4 regions of the Pectobacterium actinidiae genome follow, and region 1 is predicted to be linked to each of the others. Evidence: predicted binding sites of a transcription regulator. Region 1 holds the regulator's gene; each other region holds the start of a gene.
What was found. Region 1 encodes PurR, which represses purine synthesis genes. Its sites were predicted from a motif close to CANGCAAACGTTTGCNTG; they were not measured.

Region 1 (3,371 bases):
TTGTCATAGTTGCGTGGCCCGACGTGTTCAAACATGCCAACTGACACGATACGATCAAATTGCCGATTGAGATCGCGATAATCCTGTCGTTCAATGGTGACGTCCAGATTCTGACAGCGCTGCTGTGCCAGCATTTGCTGCTCCTTTGAAATCGTGATGCCGTAAACTGATACGCCATAGTGCCGGGCTGCAAACTCCGCAAGCCCGCCCCAACCGCAGCCGATATCCAGCAGCGTCATCCCTGATGTTAACTGGAGTTTTTCGCAAATCATGGCGAGTTTGTCTTCCTGCGCCTGTTCCAGCGTTTGTGCCTGTTTCCAGTAAGCGCAGGAGTACTGCATGTAGGGATCCAGCATCAGGGTAAACAGGTCATTACCTAAATCGTAATGCGCTTTACCGACAATCTGAGCGCGTCGACGGGACTGCAAATTCGTGATACGGGAGAGGGCGACTCGCGTAAGATCGTGCAATCGGCGGGGGAGTTTCGCTTCCAGATCCGCACGCAGGACGCGATGGGAGAACATATCCAGCTGTTCACATTCCCACCATCCATCCATGTAGCTTTCTCCCAACCCCAACGATCCTTCTTGCAGAACGCGCTTAAAAAAACCGGGGTTGATCACCTGGATATCAAAAGGACGGGTACCGTTGATGGTGATATCCGCGCTAGCCAACATGTCCTGTACGATGTGGAACCAGGGGGCGGTCTCCTCATCCCATTCTTCTGTATAAGGTGAACTCATCGTGTCTCCTTAACTTTTCTTAGATAAAAGTATCGTAAACAGACCTGGAAAACACTTATCGCAGCCGGGGTATCGGCTGTCACCAGAGAAAATGAAACACGGTATTATACCCGTCATACTTCAAGCCGCATGTACGTCGGCTACGTCCGTTACTCGGCTCATTCATGAGCCTCGCCCTAAAGGGCCAACGCTTTGACGTTGTGCAAAACGCTAGCGTGTTGTCATGCAACTCGATTATTTAGGGTATAGAATTAGAACGGCTTCAGCCAGCCTACAAGAAAGCTGGCTGAAGCAGAGAGGGAAAGCTGGCAGGGATAAGAAAATCGTCTGTATAGAATGGCTGCGGTTAGCGGCGATAGTCGAGGTAAGGGCCATCTGCCACTGAACGACGTTCAATCAGCGTCGGGTGTACTTCAATGACGTGCGCATCTTCCCGTTTACTGGTTATGCGATCCAAGAGCATAGAGAACGCGGACTGGCCCAGACGCTCCTTTGGCTGGTGGATGGTGGTCAGCGCAGGTGTAAAGAAGCGTGCGTGGCGCACGTTGTCATAACCGATCACCGAAATATCCTGCGGTACGCGCAGACCCAGTTCGTCAGCCGCACAGATAGCACCCATCGCCATAATATCGCCGCCGCAGAATACGGCGGTTGGCCGCTGTTTCTGTGCGAGAATCTGATGCATGGCTTTATAGCCGGACTCCGGTTCAAAATCGCCCCGAACCACCCATTCGTCGCGCACGGAAATGTCGGCTTCCTTCAGTGCTTTTAAAAAACCGAGGTAGCGTCCGCTGCCGGTATTGCGTTCTTGAGTGCCGGGGATGGCACCGATATCACGATGGCCGCGTTCGATCAGGTAGCGACCTGCCATATAACCACCTTCAAAGGCGTTATCGATAATCGTATCGGTAAAATCGCTGTGCATTTGTCCCCAGTCCATAACGACCATCGGAATGCTGCGATAATCTTCCAACATCGACAATAGTTCTGGTGGGTACTCGGCGCACATCACCAACAGGCCGTCGACACGTTTTTGCGCCAGCATGGAAAGGTAGGCGCGCTGCTTGCCGATGTCGTTATGCGAATTACACAGCACCAGCGTGTAGCCTTTGGCATAGCAGCTGTTTTCAACGGCTTCAATGATCTCGGCGAAATAGGGGGCTTCGCTGGAGGTGGCCAGCAAGCCGATAGATTTAGTGTGATTAACTTTGAGGCTGCGGGCGACGGCGCTGGGTGAATAGTGCAATTCTTTGATTGCTGCCCTGACGGCTGCCTTAGTCTCTTCGGCGACGAAACGTGTTTTATTGATCACGTGCGATACGGTTGTGGTAGAAACGCCAGCACGCTTTGCCACATCTTTAATCGTTGCCATCTAAAAATGACTCCTGAACTTACCTGTTATAGACGTAAGTATATTGTTAATCGTTTGCCTACGTTTAATGTTCTTCTTCTAAGCTAAAAAACAGGATTTCAGAAGGAGAATGCCGAATGTTATACCGAAGGGATCTGGGTTGACGTTTTTCGACTGATACGCAGCGCTTTCATAAACAGCGGATTGTGTCCGATTTATCATGAAAGTGGAAGGGCTAATTTATACTATTAGTGATGCATTCGTCCGAGATTTTTCGCTAGAATTATGAAAGAATCGTAATAACCCTATTATTTGTGGCTTTAACTACCTAAACGCGCTCGGCTGTGCAGGGTTGTGTCTTTTCAGATGAAGCTTTCAGATAAAATTTGTTCGTTAATAAGGAGTCATTTATGGATACAGATCTGAAGATGTCTTTGCTGACAACTATTGGTTCGTTGGCGGTGATCATCGTGTTTAGTTTTACAGCGGTGCTGAACTAACCAAACGACTGGTTAGATATTCAGACACGTTGATGATGCCATAAACGTGTCTGAATCGCTTTTATACCCGCCATACTTCAAGTTGCATGTGCGTTGGCGTTGTTCAAAACGTTAACGTTTTGTCCTGAAACTCGAATTATTTAGGGTATACAAGAGATATAATCTGTTCTTAACGAATGGTTTGCGGTGTCACTACACGACGCGCGCCAACGTAGTGCTCCTGCCAATAATCTTCACTCAACTTGCTGATACGAATATCTGAGCCTGTACGCGGCGACTGAATGAATTTCCCTTCCCCCAGATAAACTCCGACGTGATCGGCCGCGCCACGATTATTGATGCGGAAAAAGACCAAATCGCCACTTTCCAGCTCGCTCTTTTTAATCGGAGCGGCGTCGCGCAGGTGATACATTTCGTTTGCGGTGCGTGGAATTTGGATTTTAACGACATCTTTGTAGGCGTAATAAACCAGTCCGCTACAGTCGAACCCAGTAAAGGGAGATGAACCGCCCCAGTGGTAAGGCTTGCCTATCTGGCTCATCAACTTATTCATTGCCGTTGTTTTGGCATGCTGATAGCGCTTTTTATGCGCAGCGCTTAACGCCATTCCTTTTTCTGTCAGCGACGGATTTTTATCTGCCTTACCCTTGAGTGCGGTCTTCTTCAGACCGGTTTTGACTCTGGTTTGTGCGGTTGTTTGTTTCTCTTCAGACTTCAGCTTTTTAAGATTTTTTTTCACTAGCGCAGGTGTACTACTTTGCGTCCGTGACGGCTTTT
Region 2 (3,371 bases), 2.0 Mb from region 1:
CGTACAGCGGCACAAGTTGCCTGCTAACTGCTGTTCAATATCATGTCTGGAACCCGTACAACCGGCTTTCTGTAACGCAAAGGCCGACATCACAAAACCCGGTGTACAAAAGCCACACTGGGAAGCATGGCAGTCGGCCATGGCCTGCTGAACCGGATGGAGCACACCGTTTTCAGACAGGTCTTCCACGGTCAGTAACTGTTTCCCGTGAAGCTGGCTCATGAGCATGATGCAACTGTTGGCGGTCTGGTAGGCCATACCGTCTGCGGTTGGTTCGCCAATGACGATGGTACAGGCACCACAGTCTCCTGATGCACAGCCTTCTTTGGTGCCCGTGCGTCTTTCCTGCGTGCGCAGCCAGCGGAGTACCGTGGTATCCGGTGCGATATCCGTGAACGTTTTTAGCGTTTGATTAAGTAAGAAGCGAATCATGCGGCTTTCTCCACGTCATCCTGACGCCAGACGCAGTGGCCATTAACCCAGGTATGCCAGATATTGCGGTCATCCCCCAGCGTCATCAGTAAAAACAGCTTCTCGTAGATATCATGGCAGCTCGCCAGACGCATTTTTTGCAGTGGGCTGACGGCCAGATCCAAGACCACGAAGTCAGCCTCTTTGCCCGGCATAAAGTTGCCGATGTAACGATCGAGATCGAGGGCGTGCGCGCCACCGAGCGTCGCATGATAAAAAGCCTGACAGGCATGGAGTTTGCTCCCTTGCAACTGCGTGACCTTGTAGGCTTCTCCGAGTGTCTGCAACATATTAAAGGTCGTGCCTGCACCGATATCCGTACCGATCCCGACGCGTACGCCGTGATCGAGACAGGTATGTAAGGGGAAGAGACCGCTGCCGAGAAATAAGTTCGACGTTGGGCAGAAGGCGATCGACGAGTCTGTTTCGCGCAGGCATTCCCACTCGCACGCCTCAAGATGAATCGCATGGGCAAATACGCTCCGCCTGCCCGTCATCTGATAATGGTGATACACACCGAGGTAGCTGCTGTGTTCGGGCCAGAGTGCCTTAACCCAGGCGACTTCATCGGTGTTTTCACTTAAATGGGTATGTAGCCAGACATCTGGGAATTCCTGACGTAGCTGTTCCACTGCGCGCATCAATTCCGGTGAAGAGGTCGGCGCGAAACGCGGCGTGAGCGCGTAGTTAATACGTCCTTTATTGTGCCAACGCAGAATCAGGTCGCGAGTTTGTTGATAGCTCTGCTCCGGCGTTTCGATCAGATAAGCGGGCGCATTTCTGTCCATCATCACTTTGCCTGCGATAAGGCGCATCTCAAGATGGCTCGCTGCTCGAAACAGGGCGTCTACGGATTCCGGGTGCACGGTACCGAACACCAATGCCGTTGTCGTACCGTTAGCCAGAAGTTGATTGAGAAAGAACACAGACATGGCGGCAGCATAGTCGCTATCGGCATATTTGCTTTCCGTTGGAAAGGTGTAGGTTTGGAGCCACTCCAGCAGTTGTTCTCCCCAGGCTCCGACCATCTCGGTTTGAGGATAATGCAGATGGGTGTCGACAAAGCCGGGCACAATCAGTTTGTCACGATAATCGATATAGTCCGTCGGATGACGTAACCAATGACAACCTTCCTCCCATTCCACGAGAGTGACGATATGGCTACCGTCGATAAACAATAGCCCATCGCTGAGGCTGCGGCTCTGCTTCAACATGTCGTCTGGCCGCGCCGCCAGCTCGGTGATATCGAAAAATTGGCTACGTAATGCGCAGGTATAATTTATCGTCATAGCAAAACCTCTTTTTATACGAAGGCGTTCCTTCGTGTGCCCGGTCGGCCCTCAAATCAGTGTGGGGGAGCCAGGCTTTTACCGCAGATGACAATAATTTTGCAAAGAACATGCCAGTGTGTGATTCGATGTGGTGATGGGTATCTGATTGTAAATAAATGATTTTTATTTTGTTGCGCAACAAAAATTCAAAATAATGAAAAAATAACGTTATCTTTCTGTATGCAAACGGTTGCGAATATTAGTAACCGTTTGCGTGTTATAGATAGCAGAATAATATTCTGTTTAGTGGCGGGTTTCTTCTTGGGGAAATGTATGATGTCGTGAAAATTATCACCATAATAGTGCACTTGCTCTGTTGGCTAGTCACTCATGCTGATTCGTTGGTGTTGAAGAAGATTTTTTATGCAACCACTCTTTAATTATGCCTGAATCAGGTATGATGAGTGCCACCGTCAGCCGTCCATCGGTTGTTCAACATCCCCTCTGTGTTATCAGCACGTTTATCCTGCTTTTTAACCTCATGCGTGATAACGGTCAAAACCTAATTTCTACACAGTTGAAACGATCCCTATAAATAAGTGTCAAGATAGATATCGCACGTCAGAACGATGCGTTATGCGATACGCTGTTAGCCACTTAAAGATGAGCATCATGAAGATTAAGCAAACATTTACCAGGGCATTACTCCATCCGCGCTATTGGACGACATGGTTCGGTCTTGGCGTGCTGTTTTTATTAGTCCAGCTTCCTTATCCGTTGTTGATGAAACTCGGCAGCCGAGCGGGTCGCTTATCCCGTCTCTTTCTAAAACGTCGAGTGGCGATTGCCCGGCGTAATCTTGAACTCTGTTTTCCCACGATTTCTGACGACGAACGTGAAGCGATGATCGACAGTAATTTCGCGTCGCTCGGCATGGCGTTGGTTGAAACGGGTATGGCGTGGTTCTGGTCCGATCGCCGTGTCCGTCACTGGTTTGATGTTTCAGGATTGGAACATTTGCAGCAGGCTACGGCAAAAGGTCGTGGCGTGATGGTGATTGGCATTCACTTTATGTCGCTGGAATTGGGCGGTAGAGCGATGGGGTTATGTCAGCCAATGATGGCGATGTACCGCCCGCACAATAATAAAGCGATGGAAATGGTGCAAACCTGGGGACGTTCTCGTTCAAACAAGGCGATGATAGACCGTAAAGATCTGCGCGGTATGGTGCAGGCGCTGAAGCGGGGTGAAGCGGTATGGTTCGCACCCGATCAGGATTACGGCCCTAAAGGGAGCGTATTTGCACCGTTCTTTGCGGTAAAAAATGCAGCGACCACCAGCGGCACCTTCACCATCAGCCGTCTGGCCAAACCCGCGATGATGACGACGGTGCTCATTCGTAAGCCGGATGCGTCGGGTTACCACTTGGTTATCCAACCGGAGCTACAGGATTATCCGTATCACGATGAGCGGGCGGCGGCGTGCTACATGAACACGGTGATTGAGAAAGAAATCATGCGTGCGCCCGAGCAGTATCTCTGGCTGCATCGTCGTTTTAAAACACGCCCGATAGGGGAAGTCTCGCTTTACGCCTGACAGCAGAAGCGCCGCATAATATAAAAATATCAG
Region 3 (3,371 bases), on a different contig from region 1:
TAGGTGTTGTCGCCGTCAAAGCGGTATCACCGCAGAATCAGGGCAGTGCGCTGGCAACCTATACGATATTTCTCGACTTGTCGCTGGGCATCGTCGGGCCGGTGGCGGGCGTGCTGATGGCCTATACTGGCATCGCCTCTATTTATCTGGCGGCGGCGCTGTTAGGGCTATGCGGTCTGGCACTGACATGGCGATTGGCTCAGCGGATCGCGAGCGTCTAGAGAATAGCAATGCGGGCCGTAGACAACCCTAATACACGAAATGAATACGGTGATAATGGAATAGAAGAGTAAAGCGTCCGCGCCAGGGATGGCGCGGCTCGGGCGTACACGGATGTATTTACCGCGTCTTTACGATCTATCCATTATCACCGCTCTGCGTACTTTGCTATATCCTTTGAATAGCCACCTCGGTGGCTACTTCCGACGATAACGCCGATTATTTCAGCTTCAGGGTGTGGATAATGCCTTCTGCTTCGCTCTGCGCCTGTTGCTGATTGCTGGCTGGCAGTGTGATCTGCAAGGTCAGCAGTTGGTTTTCCACTTTACCCAGCACGACAGAGGAATAAGCCTGCTGTCCGCTGCTGGTGATAATGCTGTCGAGCTGTTGCAGTTTCTTGCCGTCAACGTCGATGGTTTTGTTGGTGACGACCTGAAGATTGGCGTCACGCGTGCGTTGCTGGTCTTCCAGACGCTGTGCCAGCACGGTCAACTCTTCTGTGGTGTTGTCGCCCAGAATCACGATGACCGCTTTCTGCCCATTATCATTGGCGTAAACGTGCATGTTGTTCGCCTGTGTACCGACTTTACCGCTTTGATCGCGCATATCGGCTGGCAGGGTAAACGCCACCTTGCCCTCCATTAACTCAATATTCTGGCTCGCGGTAGCTTCTGCGGCAGGTTTATCTTGTGCCCCCGCTTTTGCAGCGTCATCCGTTTTGCCATCACAGGCAGCAAGCAGGCCGACAAGCAAGCCGACACCGAGGTATTTGATTACATTCGACATGGGATCCCTTTCTCTCGTTTTTGAAACCGATAATCGTTTTAAACAGGTAATAACAGTATGGCACCCTATTCAGATAGCAAAAACAAGCATTTTGTTGTTGCAATCCGTTGTTGTTGCCTGCGTTATTTTTACAAAACGATAAGTGACTTCAGGAGAAAGGCGGCGTAAATAGCCGCCCGATTGGCATTAATGGTGGCTGCTGATAGAACGGTAGTCGGCCGAGTCTTTCTGCTCGCTTAGACGTTTAAGCACCATGTTCAGCATGACACCGTACATCGGCAGAAAGAACGCCAGGCTGATCAGCAGTTTGAAGGCATAATCCACCATCGCGATTTCAACCCAGTTTGCCGCCATAAAGGCATCAGTGCTGTGGTAAAACGCAATGAAGAAAAAGGCCAGCGTATCGCTGAAATTACCAAACACGGTTGATACGGCCGGAGCGACCCACCACGCACGTTTTTGGCGCAGACGGTTGAAAACGTGAACATCCAGAATCTGACCGAGAACATAAGCCATGAAGCTGGCGCAGGCGATACGTGCCACGACGATATTCACCTGGCTTAACGCCTCGAATGATTGCCACGATCCCTGATAAAACAGGCAGGAAACCAGATAGGAAATCACCAGAGCTGGCACCATCACGGTTAGAATGATACGACGCGCCAGCGGCGCACCGAAAATCCGTACCGTTAGGTCAGTGGCCAGAAAAATAAAGGGAAAGGTAAATGCCCCCCAGGTGGTATGAAAACCGAAAATCAATACCGGGAGCTGGACCAGATAATTACTCGACGTAATGATCAGGACATGGAACAACGATAGCCAGATCAGCGCCGTAAGCCGCTGCTGGGGAGTAAAACGATACATAATGTGACCTTTTTGGTTATTGGGGTTAGGGAACCCAAGAGATAACGTGCAGATTTATGCTGCAACGCGGCGGCATAATACGCAATTGCTTTGCTAATGCAATGTGTTTTGCCAGGAAAGTATGGTTGTTTTATGCGCAAACGTTGTCGTCGCTTGCGTCGAGAAATCCTCAGCGTAAACTAAGGCGGTTTTTTGATTCCTGCACTGAGAACGTTGATGACCGATCCTTTTACCAACCCGGATAAAACCCTTGATGCGCAGGGGCTGCGTTGCCCTGAGCCTGTGATGATGGTGCGTAAGACGGTACGCCAGATGGAAACCGGGCAAACGCTGCTGATTATTGCCGACGATCCAGCCACCACCCGCGACATTCCCGGTTTTTGCGTGTTCATGGATCATGAGCTTCTGGCGCAAGAGACTGAGCAAGTTCCCTATCGGTATCTGCTGCGTAAAGGCCAATAATACTCGTCATACTTCAAGCCGCAGGTGCGCGGCGTTGCGCCGCGCACCGTAGACCTCGTTTAGTCCTGTTTTCTCAATAGCCGTAGCGCGTTGGCGGTGACCAACGCGGTTGCGCCGGAATCCGCCAGCACGGCGAGCCACAGTCCGGTAATACCCAGAATACTGGTGACCAGAAAGACCGCTTTCAGCCCCAGCGCGATGGCAATGTTCTGACGAATATTATGCTGCGTTGCCCGCGACAGGCTAATCATGGCAGCCAGCCCGGTTAGACGACTGTGCGTTAAGGCTGCATCGGCCGTTTCCAGCGCCACATCGGTACCGCTTCCCATCGCAATCCCGATGGTTGCGGCTTTCATTGCCGGTGCGTCGTTGATGCCATCACCCACCATCGCGACAGGATGCTGCTTGCTCAATTCGCTGACTGCCGTAATCTTATCGGCAGGGAGCAGGCTGGCGCGATAATCGATGCCTAATGTTGCCGCAATGGCTGCTGCCGCGCGGGGATTATCGCCCGTGAGCATGACGCCACGAATCCCTAACTGCTGCAAAGCATCCAGCGCTTCACGCGCATCGTGGCGTAGCGTGTCGCTCAGCGCCAGCACGCCGAGCAGGTTATCGTCCTCTTGCACCACCACGACGGTTTTCCCTTCGTTCTCCAGCGCATCAATCCGTTGCAACCATCTGGCATCAAGCAAGCCGGGCGCGACGCGAGTCGGTGCGCTGACCTGAATCCGCTTGCCGCCAATCGTGCCTTCCACGCCGACACCCGCCAGCGCTTTGCGATTTTCCGCCATTGGCAGAAACGTGCTGCTGGATCGCGCATGCTGGACGATCGCTTTGGCAAGCGGATGGTGCGAACCGGACTCCACGGCGGCGGTGCGCGTCAGCAGTGCCGTTGCGCTCACGCCCTCGGCGGGCAATACGTCCGTCACCTGCGGTTTGCCTTCCGTCAGCGTGCCTGTTTTATCGAACGCGATAGTCTTGATGCTGCCCAGCGATTCCAGCGCCGCGCCGCCTTTAATCAGCGCCCCACGGCGCGT
Region 4 (3,371 bases), on a different contig from region 1:
ACGCTAAACCCGGCTGAAACCCGCTTTGCAGCGAGTGTCGGCGGCTGGTTTTTCTGACCGAAACTGACGTCGGTGAATTGAATATGATCGGCTGTTGACCAGTCATGATTGATCTTGCCCAGTGACAACTGGTAATCGGTGTTTTGGTTTACCCAATTACTCACCCAGCCTGCTGCCCAACTGGTTTGCAATAATACGTATACGACTACCAGCGCTAAAAAGGCCAGCAGCAGTAGGGTCAGCAATAATTTCCCGATAAATTTCATCGTGTCGGTCCATGCCAATCGTCAGGGAGAACTGTTCTTATGCCGCAATTTACCTGAAGGCTCAATAGGTAATGCTGTTACAGACAGTAAAAAGCGAGCGGTGTTGCATCACTGCTCGCTTTTACATGAACTCAACAGAAATTATTGCGGGCTGGCGCTATTTTTCTTCGTGTGGGAAGACGATATTCAACACGATTGCCGTAATCCCGCCTGCGGCGATACCGGAAGACAGTAATGTTTTAATCCAATCCGGTGCGAATTGCAGAATCAGCGGCTGTTGCGATACACCAAGACCCACAGCCAGCGACAGCGCAATAATCATGATCGCACGACGATTCAGTGGCTCACGGGACACAATGCGCACACCAGAAGCGGCGATCGTACCAAACATCACGATAGTGGCACCGCCCAGAACCGGCTCTGGAATGTGCTGCACAAATCCGCTAACGGCAGGGAACAACCCCAGAGCGATCAGCATCAGCGAAACGACGAAACCCACATAGCGGCTGGCAACCCCGGTAAGCTGGATGACGCCGTTATTCTGGCCAAAGCAAGAGTTAGGGAAGGTGTTGAATACGGCAGAAAGACACGAGTTCAGACCGTTTGCCAGCACGCCGCCTTTTAAGCGTTTCATATACAGCGAGCCTTTGACCGGCTGTTCTGAAACGTCGGAGGTTGCGGTGATGTCACCGATGGTTTCTAACGATGTCACCATGAAGACCAGCATCAGAGGGATCAGCAGGTTCCAGTCAAAGCCTAAACCGTAATACAGCGGCGTGGGTACCATGATGGCCGTATCGTGTTGCGAAGACGTATTTTCCGGCAGCATTCCCATCATCCACGCACCCAGATAACCCACCGCCATGGCAATCACCAGCGAGGCAACACGCAGGTAGGGGTTACGCTGGCGATTCAGCAGAATGATAACCAGCAACACCACTCCTGCCAGCAGTAAATTCTTAGGCGCGCCGAAGGTGTTATTCCCCATTGCGGCATAGCCGCCGCCGATAGAAGTCAGGCCGACCTGAATCAGCGACAGACCAATGATCATCACCACAATGCCGGAAACCAGCGGGGTAATGATGCGGCGGGTTAAATGTAGGAAGCGTGAAAGAATGATTTCGGTAAAGGAAGCGACCATCAGCGTACCGAATAATGCTGCCATCATCGTGGGAACATCCGCGCCGCCATTTTTCAGCGCCAGTCCGCCCATAATCAGCGGTGTCACGAAGTTAAAGCTGGTGCCCTGAATCGACAGCAGACCAGAACCAACAGGACCCCAGGTTTTAATTTGTAGAATTGAAGCCAGACCGGAAGCGAAAAGCGACATGCTGATGATGCGCTGCGTGTCCTGAGCGGGTAAACCTAATGCCTGACAGATCAGTAGCGCGGGGGTAATCACTGCAACAAACATGGCAAGCAGGTGTTGGCTGGCCGCGAATAGCGTTTGCGGCAGCGGTGGCCTGTCTTCAAGACGATAGATGAGTTCACTACGTTGAGGCGCGGCAGTGGCTTCTGTTTGGGACGTTTCCGTGGTGGTAGTCATGATGTAAGTTGGCGTTCCTGAAACGACAAAGAGCGCATTTTAATGATCTCTTTGCTGAAAGCAAACGTTTGCTAACTCATCTCTTCGATATGAGTTTTGTCTGAATGGGCAAGAGCTTATTATTTAAGGGGATATACAACGTCATACTTCAGCGGCAGGTACGTTGGCGGTGAGATTTTAGGGAAAATGAAGAATACGTTGGCGTGATTAAGCGTTGGTGTAGCGTGCGCGCTCTGGTAGCCAGCGCTCAATTAGTGCAATGGCATGCTCGGGATAGTGCTCATGAAGATGGCGAGCAACGCGCTGTACCTGTGGAATTAGGTCCTGATCGCGCAGGAGATCGGCCACTTTGAACTCGGCATTGCCCGTCTGGCGCGTACCTAATAATTCGCCCGGCCCGCGAATTTCCAGATCGCGCTGAGCGATGACAAAGCCATCGTTGCTATCGCGTAGAACCTGAAGCCGTTTTTGTGCGGTCTTGCTCATCGGCGTTTTGTAGAGCAGCACGCAGTGGGATGCTACCGCGCCGCGCCCAACGCGCCCGCGCAGCTGGTGTAGCTGTGCCAGACCCAGACGCTCCGGGTTTTCAATGATCATCAGGCTGGCATTGGGTACATCCACACCGACCTCGATGACGGTGGTCGCCACCAGCAGTTGCAGTTCGCCTTGTTTGAAGGCCTGCATCACCGCCTGCTTTTCCTGTGCTTTCATGCGGCCGTGAACCAATCCAACCTTGAGGTTCGGCAGAGCAGTCTTCAACTCCTCGCTGGTGGCTTCTGCTGCCTGCGCTTCCAGCAAGTCGGATTCTTCGATCAGCGTACACACCCAGTAGGCCTGCCGCCCTTCCTGCTGACAGGCGTTATTCACGCGTTCGATAATGTCGCTGCGGCGTGAATCTGGTATGGCGACCGTGGTGACGGGCGTTCTGCCCGGCGGCAATTCATCAATGACGGACGTATCCAGATCGGCATAGGCTGTCATTGCCAGCGTTCGAGGAATTGGTGTGGCGGTCATAATTAGTTGATGAGGATGAAAGCCTTGTTCTTCGCCTTTTTCCCACAGCGCAAGGCGTTGATGCACGCCAAAACGGTGCTGTTCATCAATAATGACCAATGCCAGCCCGTTGAATTTAACCTGCTGCTGGAAAATGGCGTGCGTCCCGACCACCATGGAAACCTGACCGCTGGCGATGGCATCCTGCTGCGCCTGACGTGCTTTCCCTTTTTGTTTGCCAGCCAGCCAGCCCACTTCAAGCCCTAGCGGTTCAAACCACTGACGGAAGTTATGGGCGTGCTGCTCGGCTAATAACTCTGTTGGTGCCATCAGCGCGACCTGTTTGCCGTTGGCAATGGCACGTAATGCCGCCAGCGCGGCGACCAGCGTTTTCCCAGACCCCACATCGCCTTGTACCAGACGCATCATCGGGAAATCTTTCGCCATATCCACTTCAATCTCCGCCACAACACGATCTTGCGCCTGTGTGGGTTTAAACGGCAGAGCGGAGAGCAGTCGTTGCTTCAGGCTGTCCTGCGCCTGTAGCGGCGAGGCTTTATGCCGCT

Region 2: the regulator PurR is predicted to act here: its motif matches at 1,982-1,999, upstream of guaD (guanine deaminase).
Region 3: the regulator PurR is predicted to act here: its motif matches at 2,003-2,020, upstream of tusA (sulfurtransferase TusA).
Region 4: the regulator PurR is predicted to act here: its motif matches at 1,870-1,887, upstream of KKH3_RS20280 (nucleobase:cation symporter-2 family protein).

Annotation. Positions count from the first base shown of each region.
Region 1 covers NZ_JRMH01000001.1:2,577,035-2,580,405, reverse strand. The annotation lists gene cfa (cyclopropane fatty acyl phospholipid synthase) at 1-743, opposite strand, end outside; gene purR (HTH-type transcriptional repressor PurR) at 1,090-2,115, opposite strand; gene cydH (cytochrome bd-I oxidase subunit CydH) at 2,505-2,594, shown strand; gene KKH3_RS10925 (C40 family peptidase) at 2,764-3,371, opposite strand, start outside.
Region 2 covers NZ_JRMH01000001.1:559,126-562,496, forward strand. The annotation lists gene xdhA (xanthine dehydrogenase small subunit) at 1-432, opposite strand, end outside; gene guaD (guanine deaminase) at 429-1,760, opposite strand; gene lpxP (kdo(2)-lipid IV(A) palmitoleoyltransferase) at 2,415-3,338, shown strand.
Region 3 covers NZ_JRMH01000002.1:413,051-416,421, reverse strand. The annotation lists gene KKH3_RS19430 (MFS transporter) at 1-221, shown strand, start outside; gene KKH3_RS19425 (DcrB family lipoprotein) at 439-1,005, opposite strand; gene KKH3_RS19420 (7-cyano-7-deazaguanine/7-aminomethyl-7-deazaguanine transporter) at 1,192-1,869, opposite strand; gene tusA (sulfurtransferase TusA) at 2,086-2,331, shown strand; gene KKH3_RS19410 (zinc/cadmium/mercury/lead-transporting ATPase) at 2,391-3,371, opposite strand, start outside.
Region 4 covers NZ_JRMH01000002.1:622,882-626,252, forward strand. The annotation lists gene KKH3_RS20275 (AsmA family protein) at 1-266, opposite strand, end outside; gene KKH3_RS20280 (nucleobase:cation symporter-2 family protein) at 424-1,812, opposite strand; gene recG (ATP-dependent DNA helicase RecG) at 2,020-3,371, opposite strand, start outside.